4 regions of the Sphingobium sp. CFD-1 genome follow, and region 1 is predicted to be linked to each of the others. Evidence: riboswitches for the same ligand, from Rfam matches in the RefSeq annotation. Region 1 holds a riboswitch; each other region holds the start of a gene.
What was found. Region 1 has a riboswitch for cobalamin ahead of LDB26_RS18930 (TonB-dependent siderophore receptor). Riboswitches for the same ligand answer to the same signal wherever they lie in the genome.

Region 1 (5,064 bases):
TGCTCAAACCTCGCGAAGGCGTTGGTAGCCAACTCGTGCGGTTGTGCGAGAACGAGGACGCGCTCGTCTCGCACAGCCGGCATGTCTGGAGCATGGAAGCAGGCCGCGCCATGCTGATCGAGGAATATATCGCGGGGGAACTCTACACGCTCGAAACCTTGGGCGATGGAGCGGACATCCTCGTTCTTGGGGGATTTCATGTCGCGTTGGGGCCGCCGCCAAATTTCGTCGAGATGGAGGGACGCTGGGGCAACTGGCTCACCCCTTCCCAGAGGGCCGAGGTGCTACGTCAGATCAAGGCGGTTGGGGTCGGCTTCGGATCCTGCCACACCGAGTTCGTGCTGACGGAAAAGGGGCCACGACTCATTGAAATCAACTACCGGACGGTCGGCGACCATATGGAGTTCATGCTGGAGCACACCCTCGACCTCGCGCTGTTCGAAAAAATTCTACGCCTTCATCTCGGCGAGCAACTCGGTGCGACCCCTTTGGCAGGCAGGGCAGCCACGATCCGATATTTTCCAGCCGACAGGTCGGGACGGATTGCCTCGGCGCCAGGGGGTTTTCTTCGCAGGGATAACGAATTGCGCGTCGAATATCGTTCGCTCCGTAGCCTTGGCGAACATGTGGCCGTAACGAACTCCAACAAGGACTATCTGGGCGCTCTGAGCGTAAGTGCGCCTGACAACGCCATGCTGGAGAATGCGTTGAAGGAGGCGAGCGCAGCGCTGGTTTGGGATATTGATCCCGAAGGTTAGTTATCGTGAATCGTGATGTGCTTCACGGTGGCGGCCTTGGCAGAACAAGACCGCGCGCCGTGAGCGCCCCGAAGTCGAGTGAACGCGCTTCTTCAGCCGGAGCCACGGGGCGACACAAGGCGCCTGAACCAGAAAACCCACACGGCTAGCGTTCCCAACAATGCCAGGGACAGCCCAGACAGCGTCATCACGAGCCGGTACAGAAATCCTCCAACCTTGGCCGCATGAAGCGGATAGAGAAGATTATATCCGCGTGCCTCAGGTGGCAGATGCTTGGCATCGCGCGTGGCCACCAGCGCGCCGCTGTCCGCCGCGAACCACAATGTCGTGCGCCCGTTCGGCAGCCATTCTTCCGGGCTTCGCATGCGCAGGGTGATGAGACCGTTGCCGCTACGTGGCAGAGTGAGGCTGCGAACCTCGGCTTCCGGAAAGCGCTGTCGCCCCATTTCGATCATCGCCGACCAATTTAACCGCTCGGCGATCTTTCCCGTGCGTGGCGGTGGTTCGGCCAGCGAACGGTCGATTTGCACGGGAGCGCCAGGCCCGAAGAGCAGCGCAGCCATTGGCCGGAATACCAGTACCACTCCGGTGACGAGTGACAGAACCAGCAGCGGCGCCATCACGATGCCGAGATCGCGGTGATGCCGCATGATTGCCGGCCGGCTCATGCGCGCCGGCCACAGGCGAAATGAGAACGTCTTGCGTGTCCGCAACCATAGAAGCGCGCCAGTCACTACGAAGAACAGGCCGCAGATGGCGGCGACGCCGATGATGACTTCCCCCCAATCACCGGCGAAGAGATGGTGATGGAAGTCGAACAACCAGATCTCCGGCCGTTCCCACTGGCTGGTCCATCGCGTCACGAGTCCGCCGTTCTGATCGAGATAGGCGCCCGCGCCGCCCTTGTAGGTCAGCCGATCCAGCCCGAAACCCCTGGTTGCGAAGAGGATGGATTCGGGCCGGGTTGTGGGATCATCCATGATCCGCTGCGTGAATTCAGCCAGATGCGCAGTGCCTTGCATTTGCGCGTCGGTTGCATGGGGAAGCACTACCCACGCATCCTTGTGAACGAGAATTGCGCCGGACAGGCCAAGCATCGCCAGCAGCAGGCCAACGAGACCTCCAGTCCAGCGATGCAATGTATCGATAAGCGTCATCATGAAGTGAATGCGATCTGCGGGTGAAGTGGCTTTGCGGGCCTTCGCCGCTTAGCGCCCGAGTAAAGTACTGAAACTATCTTGCTTGTGCAAATCATTATCAAAATGATGCGGCGCTTGCCGTTGCACGGTCGCAAAGGCCCAGCCAGCTACATCTATCCCGCTTAAGCGAGCCGCACGGGCGTCCGGCTGGATGCGAGTGTCATCGTCATGTAGCCTCGCCGGCGGATGACGGGCGGTTCAGATAATCGAGGAGCAGCGGGGAAGGCTGTTCTTTTGGCAGGATTATGTCTCACGCGATTTCTGGATCGAGCGCGATGAAGCATCTTGTGCTGGGCGGAGGCGGTGACCGCCGATTCGGCTCATCCCCGTTCGGGCAGCACAAGATGCTCCGAGGCAAGTTCCAGCGCGACTATCATCACTTGCCCCATGTGAAGGGCCAGCCCTTCGCCAAACACGCGGCATGGGTTGTTGGCTTTTCCGTTCACTTCGACTAGGCGCTGCGGCGAGAGTTGGACTATTCCGGCTTTCATTGATCGCGCCGGTGCCCCCCGAAAGGGGCTTAATCGGGAATGCGGTGCGGAGGGGTTTCCTCCAAATCCGCGGCTGTCCCTGCAACTGTAAGCGGATAGCGCGATGCACATCGCTCCTCCTTGAAGGGGCAGCCACTGGGCCGGACGCTAAATCATGCGAGGCCTGGGAAGGCGTGCATCAAGCTGTGACCCGCGAGCCAGGAGACCTGCCGGCGTCTGGTCGCTCTTGCCTTGGTCCAGGGGATGGCCGCGGCACGGTGAACTCCGTCTGAGCGACGAACAAGCGGCTGGGGCCGCATCGGAGACGTGCGTCGGCCGCCCATGGCGTCCGGCCGCCGCGCGTGCCGCCCGTTCACGCGGGTTTGCCCCGGCCATGTCGCAAGACGCCGGAGGACTATTTCGTGATCAAGACCATCCTTTCCAGCACCGCGCTCGCCGCGCTCCTTTTGCCTGCCTTTGCTCATGCCGAAGATGCATCGGAGGCAGCCGACAAGTCCGATATCCTCGTGCTGGGCACTCGCACCGGCGATGCCAACGCTCCTACGCAGACGGGCAGCCGTCTGGGCCTGACCATCCTTGAGACGCCGGCCAGCGTCGAGACGCTGTCGGGCGATGTTATCCGCGCACGCGGTGACCTGTCGATCGTCGATGCCGTCACGCGCGCGACGGGCATCAGCTCGGTGGCCAATCCGGGCAACGGGGGCACCGGTCTTGCCGCGCGGGGCTTTAGCGGACCCGGCTCCGTCATGCAGCTCTATGACGGTGTTCGCCTCTATCCCGGCGCGGGCACCGTGACGTTTCCGACCGACCCCTGGACTGTCGACCGGATCGAAGTGCTGCGCGGGCCTGCTTCGGTCCTCTATGGGCAAGGCGCGATCGGTGGCGCCGTCAACGTCATCTCCAAGAAGCCGAACACTACCCGCACCGAGTTCGAAGCAGAAGCCGGTTTCGGTTCCCAGAATAGCTGGCGCATCGCCGCCGGTGTCGGTGGGCCGGTCAACGAGCTGACCGCCTATCGTTTCGACATCAGCCGCACACAGTCGGACGGCTGGGTCGATCGCGGGAATTCGAAGGGGTTGGCCATATCCGGCTCGGTACAGCTGCGCCCCAGCGATAGGCTGACCATCACCCTGTCCGACGATTACAGCGACCAGGAGCCGATGCTCTATTTCGGCACACCGCTGATCAATGGCAGGATCGATGATCGCAACAAGCGCCGGAACTACAACGTCACCGACGCGCTGATGCGCTTCAAGGACAACCGGACGACGATCCGGGTGGAATGGACGCCGAGCGATTCCATCAGCGTCCGCAATACCGCCTACCGTCTGACCACGCATCGCAAGTGGCGCAATCTCGAAAGCTATTTCTGGAACGGCGCCACGGGGAAGATCGACCGGTTCGACTTCTTCGGCATCGATCACGATCAGACGCAGATCGGCAATCAGGCCGACGTCACGATCCGCAGCGAATGGGGTGGCCTGAAGAACGAGGTGCTGGTTGGCTTCGACGTCAACGCAATCAGTTTCAGGCACGCGAACGATTTCGATTCTGATCCGGCGCCGGCCGGCTTCGCCGATCCGGTCGATCCATTCGTGTTTGACCCGGGTCTCTATTACAACACGTTCGGTGTGCGGCCCCAGCATCGCAGCCGGACGCGGCAATATTCCTTCTTCGCGGAAGACCGCCTGACGCTCAGCGACCAATTGTCGGTGTCGGTCGGGATCAACTACGACCACGCCAACGTCAAACGCTACGTCAACAGCTACGATACCGCCGGCGTGGCGACCGAGACGTTGCGACTCGACAAGACGCTGCACAACGTCACCTGGCGGGTGGGAGCGGTTTACCAACCGAGCCCTGCACTATCGCTCTACGGTCAGTATGCGACGGCGGTCGATCCGCTCGGTTCGCTGATCACCTTCTCCATCGGGCAGGCCGCGTTCAAGAACACCACGGGCGACCAGATTGAGGCGGGCATCAAGGCCAGCTTCCTCGGCGGCCGCGGCTTGGCGACCTTCGCGGCCTACCGGATCGTGAAGAAGAACCTGCTCGCCACGGTTCCGGGCAGCCTTCCACCAAGGCAGGATCAGGTTGGACAGCGTTCGGCGAAAGGACTGGAGGCTTCGCTGACGCTGGACCTTCCGGGGGGCTTCGGGATCGATGCCAACGGCACGATCCTCGACGCGCGTTTCGACGAGTTCCTGAGTGGCGGCACGTCATACAATGGCAAGACCCCGCCGGGTGTGCCCGAGACGACCGCCAATCTCTGGTTGCGTTACGACGTCACCCCGCGGTTCCAGACCCGCCTTGGCCTGCGCTACGTCGGGAAAACCTATTCCGACAACGCCAACCAGTTCCGCGTGCCCGGCTACGCCGTAGTGGATGGCGGCGTTTCGTTCGCCGTGACGAAGAATGTCGCGGCCAACCTGCGGGTCTACAACCTGTTCGACAAGGATTACGCGACCACCACCTACAATGACGAGCAATGGCTGCTCGGCCGGCCACGCTCGATCGATTTTTCGATCAGCGCCCGGTACTGACGATGCACGGCGTCACGAAACCCGTGGCGGCGCCACGCCCACGCAGCCGAGGCAGGCTGCTCTGGGCGCTGCT
Region 2 (5,064 bases), 510 kb from region 1:
GAGGATCAGTTTCCGCAATGTCCCCAGGTTCTGCAAAGCGTCCCTGATCGCAGGGACCAGTTCATCCTGCCAGCGCCGGGAAAACTGCGCCTCATCGAGCGCGCTCTGCCGGTTCACAAGTGTCGTCACTCTCCACATGGGGCTTATCCTCAAATCGACCGGTTGGCGGGATCGGCGGCGAAATTTTCCAGAACCTCGGAGAAATAGGGCATATGGTCGGTGATGCCACCATCGACGACCATGACCTGTCCAGTCATGAATCGACCATCGTCGGAGGCCAGAAATGCTACCGCGGCGGCGATGTCGCGCGGCGCGCCCAGATAGGGTGTCAGCTTGTGCTTTTCGATTCTGTCGAGTTGTTCCTGGGAATTGCTTTCGTAGACATTGGGAGTCACGACCAGGCCCGGCGAGACGACGTTGCACCGGATGCCCTGTTTGCCATATTGCGTCGCCGTATACAGGGTGAGGCAGTTGATCGCCGCCTTCGAAGATGCATAGGCCGGGCCATAGAGATCCCCGCGCAGCGCGGCGCCCGAACTGGTGTTGATGATCGACCCGCCGCCATTTTTGAGCATCAGCGGTATGCCGTGCTTTATCATCAGCATGGTGCCGCGCGTATTCACCAGAAATGCGCGATCCCAAATCTCCGCTGGCATGGCGGTTATGCCCATATCCAGCGCCATCTGCTCGCCGCGCGTATCGGCCGCATTATTGTGCAGGACATCCAACCGACCATGCTCAGCCTCAATCGCGGCGAAGAAGGCGATGATGCTCGATTCCTCGGCAAGATCAAGGTGGAGCGCGGTTGCCTTGCCGCCATCTGCAACAATGCTTTGGGCGACCTTGTTCGCGCTGGCGGTGTTGACGTCGCCTATGACGACTTGAGCGCCCTCGGCCGCAAGACGCCGGGCGCTGGCCTCACCGATGCCGCCCGATCCGGTGACGACCGCCACCTTGTTTGCCAAACGGTTCATGCTTTTCCTCTCCAGTCCACTTGCAGATCGCCTTTTGCGCGGTGTTCCTTTGCTTTACCGACATCCACCAGCCGTCCGTGTTCGGATCGTCATTCAATATGGTCGATGCCCCTGCCGATCATGCCAGTAAAAGGTCGCGGCATGGCTTTGGGGAAGTATGAAGATAATCTGCAACATACTCAATAGTGCATATTGGTGGTATTTTTGCTTTCTGAGTATCGCATTTATGAAATGCCGTGCGGTCGCTGACCGGATGCTGCGAACAGGCAGCAGATGCTCCCATGACCTTGCGCTGGATGCGGCATGACATGCCGGACCCGGCTCGTCGAACTGCCGGGCGCGGATGCTGGATATGGCCTTCGGGATCAAAGGCGGAAGAATGGGCCTTGATGGCCGCCGCGGGTCATTGTTCTTTCCGCAGCACAGATTCCGCCATCATGCCAAAGCCCACCCCGATGATCGACCAAAGAACCCCTTGCATGGCTATGGAGGCGACCCGAAAGTCCCATAGCACGGTCGCCGGGAAATCATTGGGCACCTCGTTGATCTCCGGCAAAACGGCCTGGGCTATGAAAACCGTCACGATATAAATGACGACGGCGCCGATGCTGCCGTTGAAGCCTCCGAATTTTTCGGCAAGGCCACGCCCAAGGCTGAAGGCGATGGCGAGAGCTGCCAACGACAGTCCGATTGCTGCAAAAAAAGCTGCGGTACGAAAGCCGACCGTTTCATGCAGGCCCACCGCTGGCGGCGTCGGTGGATATTTGAGCGCGGGCACCAGGGCGACGGCAAAAAATGCCGCGATGGCGAGCAACAGGGACAGGGTGCGTGGCCCGATCATGCCGATACGGCCGTAGGCGGCAGCGAAGACGAGTGAGAAAATACCCCCTACTGCCGCGCCGTAAAGCGTTATCGCCGTCAGGAGGCCCAGGCCTTTCTGTGTCGCGCGGCTGACCAACTCAGCTTCTTCCGGCACGCTCATGCTCGCCATGTCCGCATGCGCCATATGTTCGTGGGCAGTTGCGAACCCTATGGCCAGATCGATCGATGGCTCAGCGAAGGCGCGGGCGAACAGGGTGACAAGCACGGCTGCGATGATTCCCGCGATCATGCCGCGGATGAGAAGGCTTCTGCTCATGACGAATTCCGCCTCAAAGCGATGCCCAGGCGATCGGAATCGATCGCTGATCGGGAAATCGCGGTAAAATAGGGAATAGATGCGGCCGATCTGATGCAGTCGGATCGCAAACCGCTCTAGTGGCAGGGGAAGCCCAAAAGATGCCGACCGTCATGCACGAATTCGTGCACATACATACCCTTGAACAACGAAAAGGCGCCTTGTTCGGTGCTGACGAAATAGAGGAAGATCAGCGCCAGCAGCGTACCGAATATCGCCCAGGGCAGGATTTCGCGCAGTGGTATGGTGCTGCCGCCCTGCAGGGGGATGAAGATGTCTTCGGCAAATAGCGTCGTGGTGGCCATGATGATGCTCCTTTCGGGATTTTCGCGTCCCGCCGGTGTCCGTTCGCCCGAGGAAGGTCTGACTTTCACCCGCCCCCTCTCGACAGAGATAGGCAGCGGACGATAACAGTGGCGCGACCGTGCCGGAATCTCACCGGCTTCTTCCTCGACCTTGCCCGCACGACATAGGATGGAACCGGGCGCAGCGTCAACGTCTCCCGGGAGGATCGACTGATCAAGCGCCTGAACCTGCTCTGCCACGCGGCGACGCCATCTATGCGCGAAGGCGGTTTTCCGGCGCCCGGCGAAGCCGTCGATGAAGGAGGATCGCGCGCGACCGCTGGATTGCGCCTGCCCCGCCCAACCCCCAGGACTATCGTCACGAGTCCGATGGCTGCGGCGCAACAGACGGCCGATCTTTTGGGAGTGGCCGCGCAGGTCGAGCCGGCACTGCGGGACATCGATCATGGCGACTGGGCGGGACGCAGCTTCGCGGACATTCACGCGCGTGATCCAGGCGCCTTCGCTCGCTGGCTTGCCGATCCGGCACCCGGCGCGCCGGGCGGCGAAACGATGGCAATGCTTTTGTCGAGGGTCGGAGCATGGATGGATGGCATCGACGGGGATGTGCTCGCGATCACCCATCCCATGGTCATCAGGGCCGCGATCGGCGTTGCGCTCGACCTGCCGCAGCAGGCATTATTGCGAATAGACATCGCGCCGCTTTCCAGTGTCACCCTGTCGTTCAACCGTGGCTGGCGGCTTCAGGCACTCCGCCCCCTTTGACTGTCCGTATCCGTGGCGCTTGCGATCCGCCTGCATCTGGCATATTGGCTGCGCGTCCTTGCGGAAGGCTCCGGCTGGAATCGGGGACAATGATCGCGCTGGTGGCCTTGTGAGAGGCCTTAAAAGGGAATGCGGTGCGGATGGATGCATCCATCCAATGCCGCGGCTGTCCCTGCAACTGTAAGTGGCGAGTGCGATGTACATGTGCGGACGGACATAACGACCCGAACCGCCAGCCACTGGGCCGGACGCTAAGTCATGCGAGGCCTGGGAAGGCCGTGCATCAAGCGATGACCCATGAGCCAGGAGACCTGCCGGCGTCTGGTCGCTCTTGCCCTGGCCCAGGGGATGGCCGTGGCACGGTGAACTCCGTCTGAGCGACGAACGCGCGGCAGGGGCCGCATCGGAGACGTGCGTCGGCCGCCCATTGGCGTCCGGTCGCCGCGCGTGCCGACCGTTCGTGAACGGCACGCCCCTGTCCAACGTCGATTGGACGCCGACGGGGGACTGTCTTGAACCATATCATCCTATCGCGGCTGGCTTTTGCCGCCGTTCTTTCTTTCACCGCGACACCGGCGCAGGCCGAAACCAGCGACGATGCGGACGGCATCGTCGTTACTGGCAAGAGCCTGGAAGAGCTGCTGCCCCAGCAACTGTCCCGCTATGGCAGCGATATCGAGACTGTTACGGACAAGCAGGTGCGCGACGGCGGATATGTCGATGTTGCGCGCGCGCTGCAGACGGTGCCGGGTCTCTATATCATGCCGGGTTCCGGGCCGTTCAGCTATGTCGATATCTCACTCCAGGGGTCGCGCACGCAGGACGTGCTGTGGACGGCCGACGGCATCCGCCTGAACAACCGGCTTTATGGCAGCACCTCGCCCAACGACACGCTGCCCGCCAGCATGATCGAGCGCATCGAGGTGCTGAAGGGTGGCGAGAGCCTCTTCTACGGCACGCAGGCGGCGGCTGGTGTCATCAATGTCGTGACGCGCAGCTTCACCGATTCCTTCAACGGACAGGTGAATGGCAGCGTCGACAGTCGCTCCGGCGTCAATCTCGACGGCTATGCGCGGGGCAGCATCGGCGATCACAAGTTCGTGGTCTATGCCTCCCGCAACCAGGCGGAAGGGTATCGCCCCTACAGCGTCATGCAGCCCAGCGCGACCGACCGGAAGCGCGGCTATCGCCTGTGGTCGGTAGGCGGCAAATATCAGTTCGATTTCACGCCAGACCTGCGTCTCAACCTGCAATATCAGCACACGGAAGCGAAACTCGACAATCTGAGCGCCTCGCGCGTCAACACAAGCCGCAACGACCGCAATGAAGAGATTGCGAGCGCTCGCCTCGATTATACCGGAAGCGACACGATCCAGTTCTTCCTCAAGGGCTATTTTCACGACTGGAAGACGGCCTATGTCCAGATACTCAATCCTATTCCAGCCGGACCGCCGATCGTGGTTTATCCGGCTGGCACCTTCTGGGGCTATCAGGACTATGGCGGCAGCGCGGTCGTAAAACTGCATCCGCACCGCGGCCTTGAATATCTGATCGGCTATGATTTCCAGAATTTCAACGGCCGCGACGACGTGTTGCTGATCGGCAAGATCAGCGAACAGGTGCATGCCGGCATCCTTCAGGTCCGTACCACCGATGAAATCAGTGACCGAGGCCGGATCGCGGCTGGAGCGCGCTATAATGAAAGCGGCGGTGCGAAGAAGACGATCTGGAACGTCAGCGGCCGTTTCGACATCAGCGACACCCTCTATGTCGAGGGCATTGGCGGCACATCCTTCATCCTGCCTGATGCATCGTCGCTCTATGGCATCGACCCGTGCTGTGA
Region 3 (5,064 bases), 1.9 Mb from region 1:
AAGCTGTAGCTGGTCGGCGGCAGTGCTTCCCGCGTGCTGATGTTCGTCAGCAGGGCATAGCCGGAGACGCTATCGACAAGATCGAAATCGGCCCATTCGCCCACCAGACCGAACAGCCAGCTTCCCACCTGATGATCGTAGCCGACGCGGAACCCGTAATCGGTGCCCTTGCGCTTGTCGGACCGCACCCCATCATCCGGCGTGTTGCCCAAGGCAGCACCCGCGCCAGTAAACCCGGGAGCGAAGGCGTTGCGGTCGATGAAGTTGCCATCGCCATCGAACCTAGCTACCCCTTCGATCTGGCCGCCGAACACGCCATTCTGCCGCTTGTCGAAGATGAGAATTTCATCGGCGTTGCGGCGTCCCCAGCCACGGCCGACATGACCGCCCGCATAGAAGCCGGTCCAATTCGTGCCGCCATTACCGTGCAAGGCAGGAGAGGCAACGGACCGCCAATCCTTCGCCCCGAAACTCTTTGCGATCGTCACGTAGAACGTGCGGCCTTGGCGGGGATAGTAGGGATTGAACGCAAGTGGGTAGTTTTGACGCACAAGGTTTGCTTCGTCGTCGAAGCAAGAATAGTCGCCTGTCTCGTCCGCCTCCAAAGCGCTGCACTTCCAGTAATTATATGGGTGAAGCCCATCGTTGCTGCCAACCATGTGCATCTTCTGTTTCGGCCCGGCATTGAAAATATCGGACACGCCGCCCGATATCGTCAGGCCATGCGGCAGTCGGAGATGCGCACCGGCGTCAAAGGTGGTGAGCGGCGCTTCATAGGTATAGCTGTTCTCATCGCTGCCGGGGCTTCTGGACTGGCTGATATAGCGACGTCCACTGTGACGAACCTCGCCAAATGTCGTTAGCGCGCCGCCCAGGAAATGCAGATTGAGGCGCGCGTTCGCGGTGAAGCGGGGGTTCTGGAGCGTTCGCAGATTGCCCAGAACACGTTCCGCGACGGGAATGGCGGGATAGACGAAATAGGTCCCCTTGACATAGTGCCCCTCCTGCACCGTCGCGGCGAGCTGGAGGTCGGCGCGGTCGCCCCATTTGAGGCTTGCCTCGAACTCACCGCCCCTGGTGATGGTCGTGCCGGAATTGACATATTTCCCGCCCACGGGCGTCAGGAACAGCGTGATTTCATCTTTTGTCCGGCGCTGGAAATAGGTGGCGCGGAAGCTGCCCGCGAGATCGCCGGCAATCGTGCCGTTCCAGCCAAGGCCGGCATCCCAGTTGCTGCCATGTTCGCGCAGCAGCGGCATTGTGTTGCCGACGCTGTCGGCACCAGCCTGAATATAGACGCCGTCGCCATAGATTTCATAGAAATTGGGATAGCGGTTGTAAGTGCCGTAGCTGGCGAACAGCAGCCAGTCCGAACCCACCTTTTTCTTGGCGCTGACGCTCCATGTCGGTTTCCAACCGTAATTTCCGGATGACGGACCGAAGGGGTTGTCCTGGCTCCCCAGCACCGGCCCGGTCAGCTTCTCGATCCGGAAGATCGGTGCCACCTGGAGGTCGCCCAGCGTGTGGAATGTGAGCGTATCCTGAACCTGGATGTTGGTGAGCTGACGCTTGTAATGCTGATAATAATCGCCGCGCCGTAAGCCTGTCACCGAATTGATGAGGTTGTCGGCGTCGTAGCGCATCGTCTCCCAATTATGCTGGACGTGCAATTCGAGAAGCTGCGTCACATCCCACTCCGCGCCGAGCGTGTAGCTGGCGTCGGCGGTCAGGCCGTAGCGGGTGGTGTGATACAGCGCCGTGCGGCTGCCGACGCCGAACGGTGCCGCCATGTCGTAATTGTTGAACCGCTTGCGCTGGTCCATGAAGTTGAGGTTCAGCGCCAGTTCGAGGTCGCCGAAGCGGTCATGCCAGTTCAACGCACCGTCATGCTGATATTGCTTCTGCTGACGCCGCTTGTTGAAGGGAACGCCCAAACTGGCGAGCGAGCCTGCGGTCAGGTTCACCTGGGGGAATGTGTATTCCGGGAGATCGATGAGGCTGTAGCCCTGAAGTCCACCATATTGAGTGGGCACAATCTCCGGCATGTACCGGTCCATATGGGTGAAGGAATATTTGGCGGTGATATTGTCGTTGCGCCATTTCACCATCACATTGTCGCGCTGGAAACTGTTATTCTGCCGCTGCCGCGTGGTTGGGAACTGGCAGACAGGATTGATGGCGCGCACCGGCTGATATTCGGAAGAGATGCTGCACGGCGTGTTGGATAGGCCGTCCCCACTCCATTCTCCGTCGCCATATTCGATGCCGTCCAGGATGCGCGCGGCGATGAGGGGATATTTGAATTCACCCTTGCTGCGTTCCATGTCGAGACCGAGCAGAAGACCGCCGCCGAGCAGCGGAAAGCTCAAGTTCCCCGAAAACTGGCGACCGCCATAGGACCGCGCACCGGCTGACACGGTGCCACTCAGGTCGGTCGGCATCTTGGTCACGATGTTGATCGCGCCGCCCAGCGGCGCACCGGAGAAGCGCGCGGGCGTGACGCCGCGATAAACCTCGACGCGCTCGACGTTGGAAATCGGGATCGTGGAGATATCAGCCGCCGTCTCGCTGGAGAGATTGAACGGCACGCCGTCGATGTAAATGTTGACTTGGCTGGGCGCGCTGCCCCGGATGCTCGTAGTCGTATAGCCGCCCGTGCCGCCGACGCGGCGGACGTAGACGCCGGGAATCTGGTCGAGCAGATCGGGCAGCGCCTTGTGCTCGCCGCGCGTGTCGTCGGGATAGACGACCGAGACCACCCCCGGCGAGAGAATGTCGCGCAATTCCTCGCGGCTGTTGGCCGTGACGACGATTTCCTGTTGCGTCTTGGGCTTGCCGGATTCTTCGCCCGAAGGGGCAGGATCACTGTCGGCCGCCTGTGCCTGTATGCCCCACGCCGACAGCCCCACCGTCAGCGCGAACCGCGAAATCGTCGAAAGTCTCACTCCATAGCCCCCCTGGCGCCGAACCCTGTCGGGCGGGGGCGTGCCGTCACGAACGGTCGGGCGCGAGAGCGGGCGGACGCCTCAAGCGCCCGTCACACGACCGATGCGGCCCCCGCCGCACGTTCGTCGCTCAGACGGAATACACCGTGCCCCGGCCATCCCCTGGACCAAAGCAAGAGCGACCAGACGCCGGCAGGTCTCCTGGCTTGCGGGTCAAGGCTTGATGCACGGCCTTCCCAAGCTCTCGCTCAGTGGCTTGAGGCCGAAACCCCGTGTGCATCGCGCTCGCCGCTCACAGTTGCAGGGACAGCCTCGGATTCGGATGGCGGACCATCCTCACCGCGTTCCCGTTTTAATCCCCTCTCGGGGAACCGGCGCGATCATAGGCTCACTATTGCAAACCTAATGATTGCCGTAAGGTTAAGCCGTGTGTGAAGCAAGCGGGGACTGATCCAGATTGCACGGCGCGGCCATACTCTGTCGGGAATCAGGTGAATCCGTCAGCCGATTACCCGGCTGACCGTCGAGCCTTTGCAAATCCCCGATCCGTGGCAATGAACCGTTCCAGCATCGGCACGACAAGCCTGACGGGATCGGCGGGGGTCTGGCCGCTCTCGCGGGCCAGCACCTCGGCGTAGTCGGTCAGGTCGCGATGAAGCTGCGCCGGCAGTTCCAGCGTGAACTTCACCGGCTTGTCGTCTGGAAGCGGGCCGAGTTTCAGCTTTGCCATGTTCAATTCCTGTAGGATTCGAGGACGAGATCCCGCGTCACGATGACCCTGACCGGGAAGCCCGGTCGGATGGTCAGCGTCGGGGCGACCTGCAACTGGCGCTGGACGATCTGTTGCCCGGCCTGGTTGATGGTGTCCTGCGCCCCGTCGCGGATGGCGCGGATCAGCCGGTCCTCGTCGTCGGTCGCCAGTTCGGTGCCGATGCCGAGCAGCGTTGACAGCCCGGCTGCCTTCATCAGATCCCACCAGTGATAGTCAACGCCATCTTCAAGGCCGGCATAGCCGCTGGCGTCCGCTCCGGGCTGTCGCTCCAGCACGATCGAGCGGCCGTTTGGCAGGATCAGGCGGTTCCAGACGAGAAGGACACGACGCTGGCCGAAGGTCACGCCGGCATCGTATTGGCCGATGATGCGCGTCCCCTGCGGAATCAGGAGCAGGCTGCCGGTCGGACTGTCATAGACATTCTCCGTCACCTGCGCGGTGATCTGGCCGGGAAGGTCCGAACGGATGCCGGTAATCATCGCTGCCGGGATCACGGCTCCGGCCTGAAGGATGTAGGGTGATGCGGGGGCCATGATGCGGTCCAGGGCGACAGTCTGCCGATCCACCGGGCCATTGAGGAAGGCGGTATGCCGGTCCTGCGTGCCGGCAGCACCAGGCTGGCCGGTCAGACCAAGGCCGGCGAGACTCGGGCTTGCAGCCCCTGTTCCGGGGGCGGTCTGGAAGAAGACGCGGCTGACGCGCGCGGCCTCTTCCTCGGCGATGCGGCGCTGTTCGGCGGGATCGACGGCGGGCGTCGCCATGACCGGCGGCGTGACAGGCTGCCCCCTGTTCTGCGCGTCGAGGATCGGGCCGCCGAGATCGCCGGGCAAGGCCGGCCCCAGGACGGGGCCGGTATAGTCGCGCGGCAGGCCGGATAGCCCGTCCGCCGTTGCACGATTCTCGGTCGAGTAGAGTTCTTCGCCGCTGCCGCTCATATCGCGGGTCTGGAGGGCATAGATCAGCGCACTGCCGATCCCGAACAGCGCGACGGCTCCTACCCCAGCCAGCGTCTTACGGGACAGACGGGTGACGCGGGGCGGTTCGGCTCGCAGCCGCATCGGCGCGGTGGTGTCCGGTGCGGCTTCTACAGTAGTCGTGTCTTCGGTCATGACGGGGATTCTCCGGTCGCCTTTGCGGGCTGTGCGGCCTGCCGTTGCTCGATGCGGACGATCCTGACGGTCTGCTGACGATCGCCACTGCCAAGGCGTAATTCGGCGGCGCCGAACAGGCGGTCCACGATCAGGATGTTCTGGTGAATGCGGCTGTTGACGATCTGGGTTTCGCCATCGGAGCCGATGACGAAGATCGGCGGCATCTCGCCCTGCACGATGCCGCGCGGGAAGACGA
Region 4 (5,064 bases), 1.0 Mb from region 1:
AAGGCCCGGCCAAGGACGTGATCCACCAGCTTGTCGGCGGTGTGAAAGCGGCGATGGGCTATACCGGCAGCCGCACGATCAAGGATTTGCAGGAGCGCGCCCGCTTCGTGCAGATCACCAATGCCGGCCTGTCGGAAAGCCACGTCCATGATGTGACGATCACGCGGGAAGCGCCCAATTATCCGACGCGCTGAGGACGGCGCGGCATGACGCCTTCCGCCCGCGTTCAGGCCGCCATCGAACTGCTCGACGCCATCATCGCCTCCGCGCGCGATGGCGGGCCCGCGGCGGACACGCTGATCGCCCGCTATTTCAAGGAGCGGCGCTATGCCGGATCGCGTGACCGCCGGGCGGTGCGCGATCATGTCTATGACGCGATCCGCCGCGTCGCCGAACGCCCGGAAAGCGGCCGCGCCGCCATGATCGGCATCGCCCATGAGCGCCCGGAGATCGCCGCCCTGTTCGACGGATCGGTCCATGCTCCCGCGCCAATCGAGCCAAGTGAAACAGGCGCCGAGCCGGGCATCATCCCCGCTTGGATCGCCCCCTTGCTAGCCGCGCCTGTGGAGCAGGACGCGTTGCTGGGCCGCGCGCCGGTCGATTTGCGCGTCAACCGGCTGAGAGGCGCGTTGGAGGATGCCCTGCCGCTCCTGCCCGACGCGATGCCAGTTCCCGGCGTGTCCGATGCGCTGCGCCTGCCCGAAGGCGCGCCAGTCGAAAAGAGCGAGCCGTGGCAGCGTGGTCTCGTCGAAGTGCAGGATGCGGGCAGCCAACTTATCGCCATTGCTTGCGAGGCGCGGCCCGGCCAGACGGTCATCGACCTGTGCGCCGGCGCGGGCGGAAAGACGCTGGCGCTGGCCGCCGCCATGGAGGGCAAGGGCACGCTGATCGCCGCCGACACCATCCGCTCCCGCCTTGCCCGCCTGTCTCCCCGCGCCGAGCGCGCAGGCGCGACATTCATCCAGACGCTCCTGCTCGATCAGGGGCATGAAGCGCGCGCGCTGGAAAGCCTGCATGGCCGGGCCGATGCCGTGTTGGTCGATGCGCCCTGTTCCGGCACGGGCACATGGCGGCGCAACCCGGAGGCGCGCTGGCGACTGACTCCCGCCCGGCTCGACAGGCTGGTGCAGGAACAGGCCCGCATCCTCGATTTCGCCGCGCCGCTGCTGGCGCCGGGCGGCGCGCTGGTCTATGCCACCTGTGCGCTGACGGACAGGGAGGGGCGGGGTCAGGTGGAGACATTCCTGCAACGGCATGATGGCTGGATCGCGGACGCCATCGACTTGCCATTGGGGCGGGCGCACGGTCCGGGTTGGCTGCTGACGCCGGGGCATGACGGGACGGACGGTTTCTACTTCGCCCGGCTGCGCCGCGGGCCATGAAAGAGACAATGGACAAGCGCCCGCAAAATGGCGACACTTGGCCGGAAGCAACGCCTGAAACATGGCTGGAGACATTGATGCGTTTTACCCCTGCCTCGATTGCCCTTGCCGTCGTGCTGACGACCGTATCCAGCGCGGGCATGACCCAGCGGCCCGACGCGCAGATCGATCCGCGCTCGATTGAATGGCAGCGTGCGGGCGAAACCGCGCGCAAGGCGGGCAATCTGGAAGGCGCGAACGATGCGCTGGAAAGCGCGCTGGCCGTCGATCCGCGCAATCGCGCCGCTTATATCGAACTGGCGCAGGTGGCGCGGGCGCAGGGGCTGCAGGGCAAGGCCATCCGCCTGTACAATGAAGCGTTGCTGCTGGACCCGGCGGATGTCGGTGCGCTGGTGGGTCAGGGCGAAGCCATGGTGGAAAAGGGCGCCATCGCCAAGGCCAAGGAAAATCTGGCGCAGGCGCAAAAGCTGTGCCGCGCCGATTGCGCGGGCGTGGGCCCGCTTGTTGCCGCGATTGAAAAGGGACCGCCCGCCGCGGTGCTGAGCGCGAAGGAAGACGTGCCCGCACCCAAAGTCGTGCCGACCGAAACGCCCTGACCGGGTTCTGGCGGCCGCATATTGGGGCGGCAGGCTGCGGCCATTTGCGGACAACCCACCTTCGCGCAAGGCGAACGGAGATGGGAATGGCGGACAGTCCGCAATCCACCCAAATCCGCCATTTCCTTTGGCCTCTCACTTGATTCGCTTGGCATAAGGAACGGCTTGCCCTATGGGCGGCGGCGTCCGGGGCGCTTCAAGCGCGGCGGACATGATCGCGCTGGTGCCCCACGGGGCTGAAAAGGGAATGCGGTGCGGAGGGTTCGCCCTCTTATTCCGCGGCTGTCCCTGCAACTGTAAGCGGTGAGCGCGATGCGTATTGGTCCCACATTCCTGCAAAGGGGCGGGAAGGGGACCGGCCACTGGACGCATGTCCGGGAAGGCTGGCGCATCGCTGCTATGACCCGCGAGCCAGGAGACCTGCCAGCGCCCGGTCGCTCTTGCCCTGGTCCAGGGATAGGCCATGGCACGGTTTTCCGTCTGAGCGACGCTGCCAAGCGGCCGGGGCCGCATCGGTGCGCGTGGCGGGAACCGGCGTCGGCCTGTCGCGCGTGTCGACCGCGCGCGCGGAGTCCCCGGCCTTGAAAGTCGCAAGGACGCTCAGGGAAGAGACGAAAAAATGTTGAAATCGGGATTGCCGCTCATGGCATTGCTGGCGGCCACGCCTGCGTTGGCGCAGGATGACGATATTGTCGTCACCGCATCGGGCATTGAACAGCCGCGGGACGAGGTGGGACAGGCGATCAGCGTGATCGACGCCGACACCATCCGCACGCGGCAGGCGGTCGATGTGACGGATTTGCTGATGACGACGCCGGGTGTGCGTTTCAATCGCTCGGGCACGACCGGCGCGGCGACGGGCGTGTCGCTGCGCGGCGCGGAAACAACGCAGACGCTGGTGCTGATCGACGGCGTGAAGGTCAATGATCCCAGCGGAATTGGCGACGGCTATGATTTCGGCCATCTGCTGGTCGGTAATATCCGCCGGATCGAAGTGCTGCGCGGTTCCAACTCTGTCGTCTATGGCAGTCAGGCGATTGGCGGCGTGGTCAATGTGATGACGGGTACGCCCGCTGAAGGCTATGCCGCCAATGCCTCGGTCGATTATGGTTATAGCGATACGCTGAACGCCAAGGCCGATGTGTCTGGCACCAGCGGCATCGCTTCGGGCGGCGTGGGCATGGCTTATTTCCGTACCGATGGCATTTCCTCGGCAGCGCGCTCCTTTGGCGCCACGGAAAAGGACGGCTACAAGAACATTGCCGCCAATGCGAAGCTCAAGCTCAGTTTCACCGATACGCTCAGCCTCGACCTGCGCGGCTATTATATTCATGCCGATCTCGATTATGACAGCTTCTTCGGCGCACCCGCCGACAGCGCTGACATCAGCAAATCGGACCAATATGTCGGCTATGCCGGCATCAATCTCGCTCTGCTCGACGGCAAGCTGACCAATCGGGCGGCGGTCACCTGGTTCCGCAACGACCGCGACTATTATTTCGTGCGCGGCACGGACCCCGACTATGGCTATAGCGGCACCAACCTGCGCTTCGAATATGAAGGCGTCTATGCGCCGGTCGATCAGGCGAAGCTGGTCTTCGGCTATGAGCATGAGCGGCCCGATTATGATTTCTTCGGCTTCGGCGACACATCCAGTGCGAAGGCGAATATCGACAGCGTCTATGCCCTGGCCATCGTGAAGCCGGTCGCGGGGCTGTCTGTCACCGGCGGCGTGCGTCATGACGATCACAGCCAGTTTGGCGGCGCGACAACCTTTGGCGCGAACGCCAATTATACACCCAACCATGGCGCGACCAATTTCCGCCTGAGCTATGGCGAAGGGTTCAAGGCGCCTTCCCTCTATCAGCTTTACGATATGTTCAGCGGCAACGCGGATCTGAAGCCGGAAAGGTCCAAAAGCTACGATATCGGCTTTGACCAGAGCCTGGACGATGGGCGGGCGATGCTGTCGGTCACCGCTTTCCGCCGCGATACGCGTAACCAGATCAACTATGACAATAACAGCTTCCTCTATGGCAATCTCGACCGCACCCGCGCCAAGGGTGTGGAGGCGACGCTGACATTGAAGCCGGTCGATGCGCTCACTCTCACCGGTTCATATAGCTATATCGACGCGCGAGACCGGTCGCCTGGCAGCGTGGATGAAGGCAAGCGCCTGCTGCGCCGCGCCGCCAATGCGGTCAGCGTGTCGGCGGATTATGCGTGGCCCTTCGGCCTCAGCACCGGCGCGACGATCACCATGGTGGGCGACAGTTTCGACCTGGACGCGGGCCGGAACAGGGTGCAACTGGACGGCTATGCCATTGTCGGCCTGCGCGCATCCTTCCCGATCGGCGAGCATCTGGAGATATATGGCCGGATCGACAATCTGTCGGATCAGGAATACGCCACGGCCTATGGCTATGGGGTCTATGGCCGGTCGGCCTATGGCGGCGTGCGTGTCCGCTTCTGATCGCGCTGAAAAGGGACGGGCGTGAGCGTCCGTCCCCTATCGGCGGCGGGGCGCGGCGTTGATCTGCGCCACGATGCTGCGCGCGGCCAGCACATAGGCGGGGCCGCCGCAGACCGTCCACGCCTGCGGCACGCGGATGCGGGGGATGTCTTTCAGGATCGGATGGTGCAGCATCTCCGTCCCCTGATCGACCACCTGTTCGCTGCCGCTTTCGACGATCAGCCAGTCGGGGCGTGCGGCGATCATCTGCTCAAGGGGAATCTGCGCCAGAGCAGGCTTCCCCAGCTTGCCGGCAAGGTTGGTGAGGCCCGCGCGCCGCATCAGGTCATCGACCAGCGTGCCGGTGCCGGTCATATAACCGCGCCGCTGATAATAGGCCGCGACGCCGCTGCGCTGGGGCCGCGGCAGCGCGGCGAGGTCGCGGTTCATGCGCGCGATCAGCGCCTCGCCGCGTTCCGGGTGTCCCACCGCTTTGGCGGTCCGCCGGATCTGCTCCATCACCATCGGATAGCTGTCCGCGGTTTCCAGGCCCACTATATTCCATCGCCCGGGCGGCGCGCCCGCGACGGTGTCGCCCAGCGGAAAGCCCAGCAGCAGGTCCGGCGCGATCGCC

Region 2: it holds a riboswitch for cobalamin, as region 1 does, so the genes downstream of both, LDB26_RS16405 (CbtB domain-containing protein) here and LDB26_RS18930 (TonB-dependent siderophore receptor) in region 1, are expected to answer to the same signal.
Region 3: it holds a riboswitch for cobalamin, as region 1 does, so the genes downstream of both, LDB26_RS09130 (TonB-dependent receptor domain-containing protein) here and LDB26_RS18930 (TonB-dependent siderophore receptor) in region 1, are expected to answer to the same signal.
Region 4: it holds a riboswitch for cobalamin, as region 1 does, so the genes downstream of both, LDB26_RS13900 (TonB-dependent siderophore receptor) here and LDB26_RS18930 (TonB-dependent siderophore receptor) in region 1, are expected to answer to the same signal.

Annotation. Positions count from the first base shown of each region.
Region 1 is NZ_CP084398.1:3,770,692-3,775,755, forward strand. It holds gene LDB26_RS18915 (ATP-grasp domain-containing protein) at 1-758, shown strand, start outside; gene LDB26_RS18920 (PepSY domain-containing protein) at 851-1,915, opposite strand; gene LDB26_RS18925 (hypothetical protein) at 2,233-2,412, shown strand; cobalamin riboswitch at 2,441-2,677, shown strand; gene LDB26_RS18930 (TonB-dependent siderophore receptor) at 2,850-4,991, shown strand; gene LDB26_RS18935 (peptidase) at 4,937-5,064, shown strand, end outside.
Region 2 is NZ_CP084398.1:3,261,222-3,266,285, reverse strand. It holds gene LDB26_RS16425 (EthD domain-containing protein) at 1-138, opposite strand, end outside; gene LDB26_RS16420 (SDR family NAD(P)-dependent oxidoreductase) at 150-974, opposite strand; gene LDB26_RS16415 (CbtA family protein) at 1,378-2,061, opposite strand; gene LDB26_RS16410 (hypothetical protein) at 1,972-2,184, shown strand; gene LDB26_RS16405 (CbtB domain-containing protein) at 2,229-2,456, opposite strand; cobalamin riboswitch at 2,488-2,651, opposite strand; gene LDB26_RS16400 (histidine phosphatase family protein) at 2,712-3,221, shown strand; cobalamin riboswitch at 3,304-3,555, shown strand; gene LDB26_RS16395 (TonB-dependent receptor plug domain-containing protein) at 3,743-5,064, shown strand, end outside.
Region 3 is NZ_CP084398.1:1,788,459-1,793,522, reverse strand. It holds gene LDB26_RS09130 (TonB-dependent receptor domain-containing protein) at 1-2,945, opposite strand, end outside; cobalamin riboswitch at 3,119-3,336, opposite strand; gene LDB26_RS09125 (DUF2274 domain-containing protein) at 3,454-3,675, opposite strand; gene LDB26_RS09120 (TrbI/VirB10 family protein) at 3,678-4,775, opposite strand; gene trbG (P-type conjugative transfer protein TrbG) at 4,823-5,064, opposite strand, start outside.
Region 4 is NZ_CP084398.1:2,758,781-2,763,844, reverse strand. It holds gene guaB (IMP dehydrogenase) at 1-194, shown strand, start outside; gene LDB26_RS13910 (RsmB/NOP family class I SAM-dependent RNA methyltransferase) at 207-1,382, shown strand; gene LDB26_RS13905 (tetratricopeptide repeat protein) at 1,460-1,978, shown strand; cobalamin riboswitch at 2,183-2,421, shown strand; gene LDB26_RS13900 (TonB-dependent siderophore receptor) at 2,598-4,451, shown strand; gene LDB26_RS13895 (ABC transporter substrate-binding protein) at 4,488-5,064, opposite strand, start outside.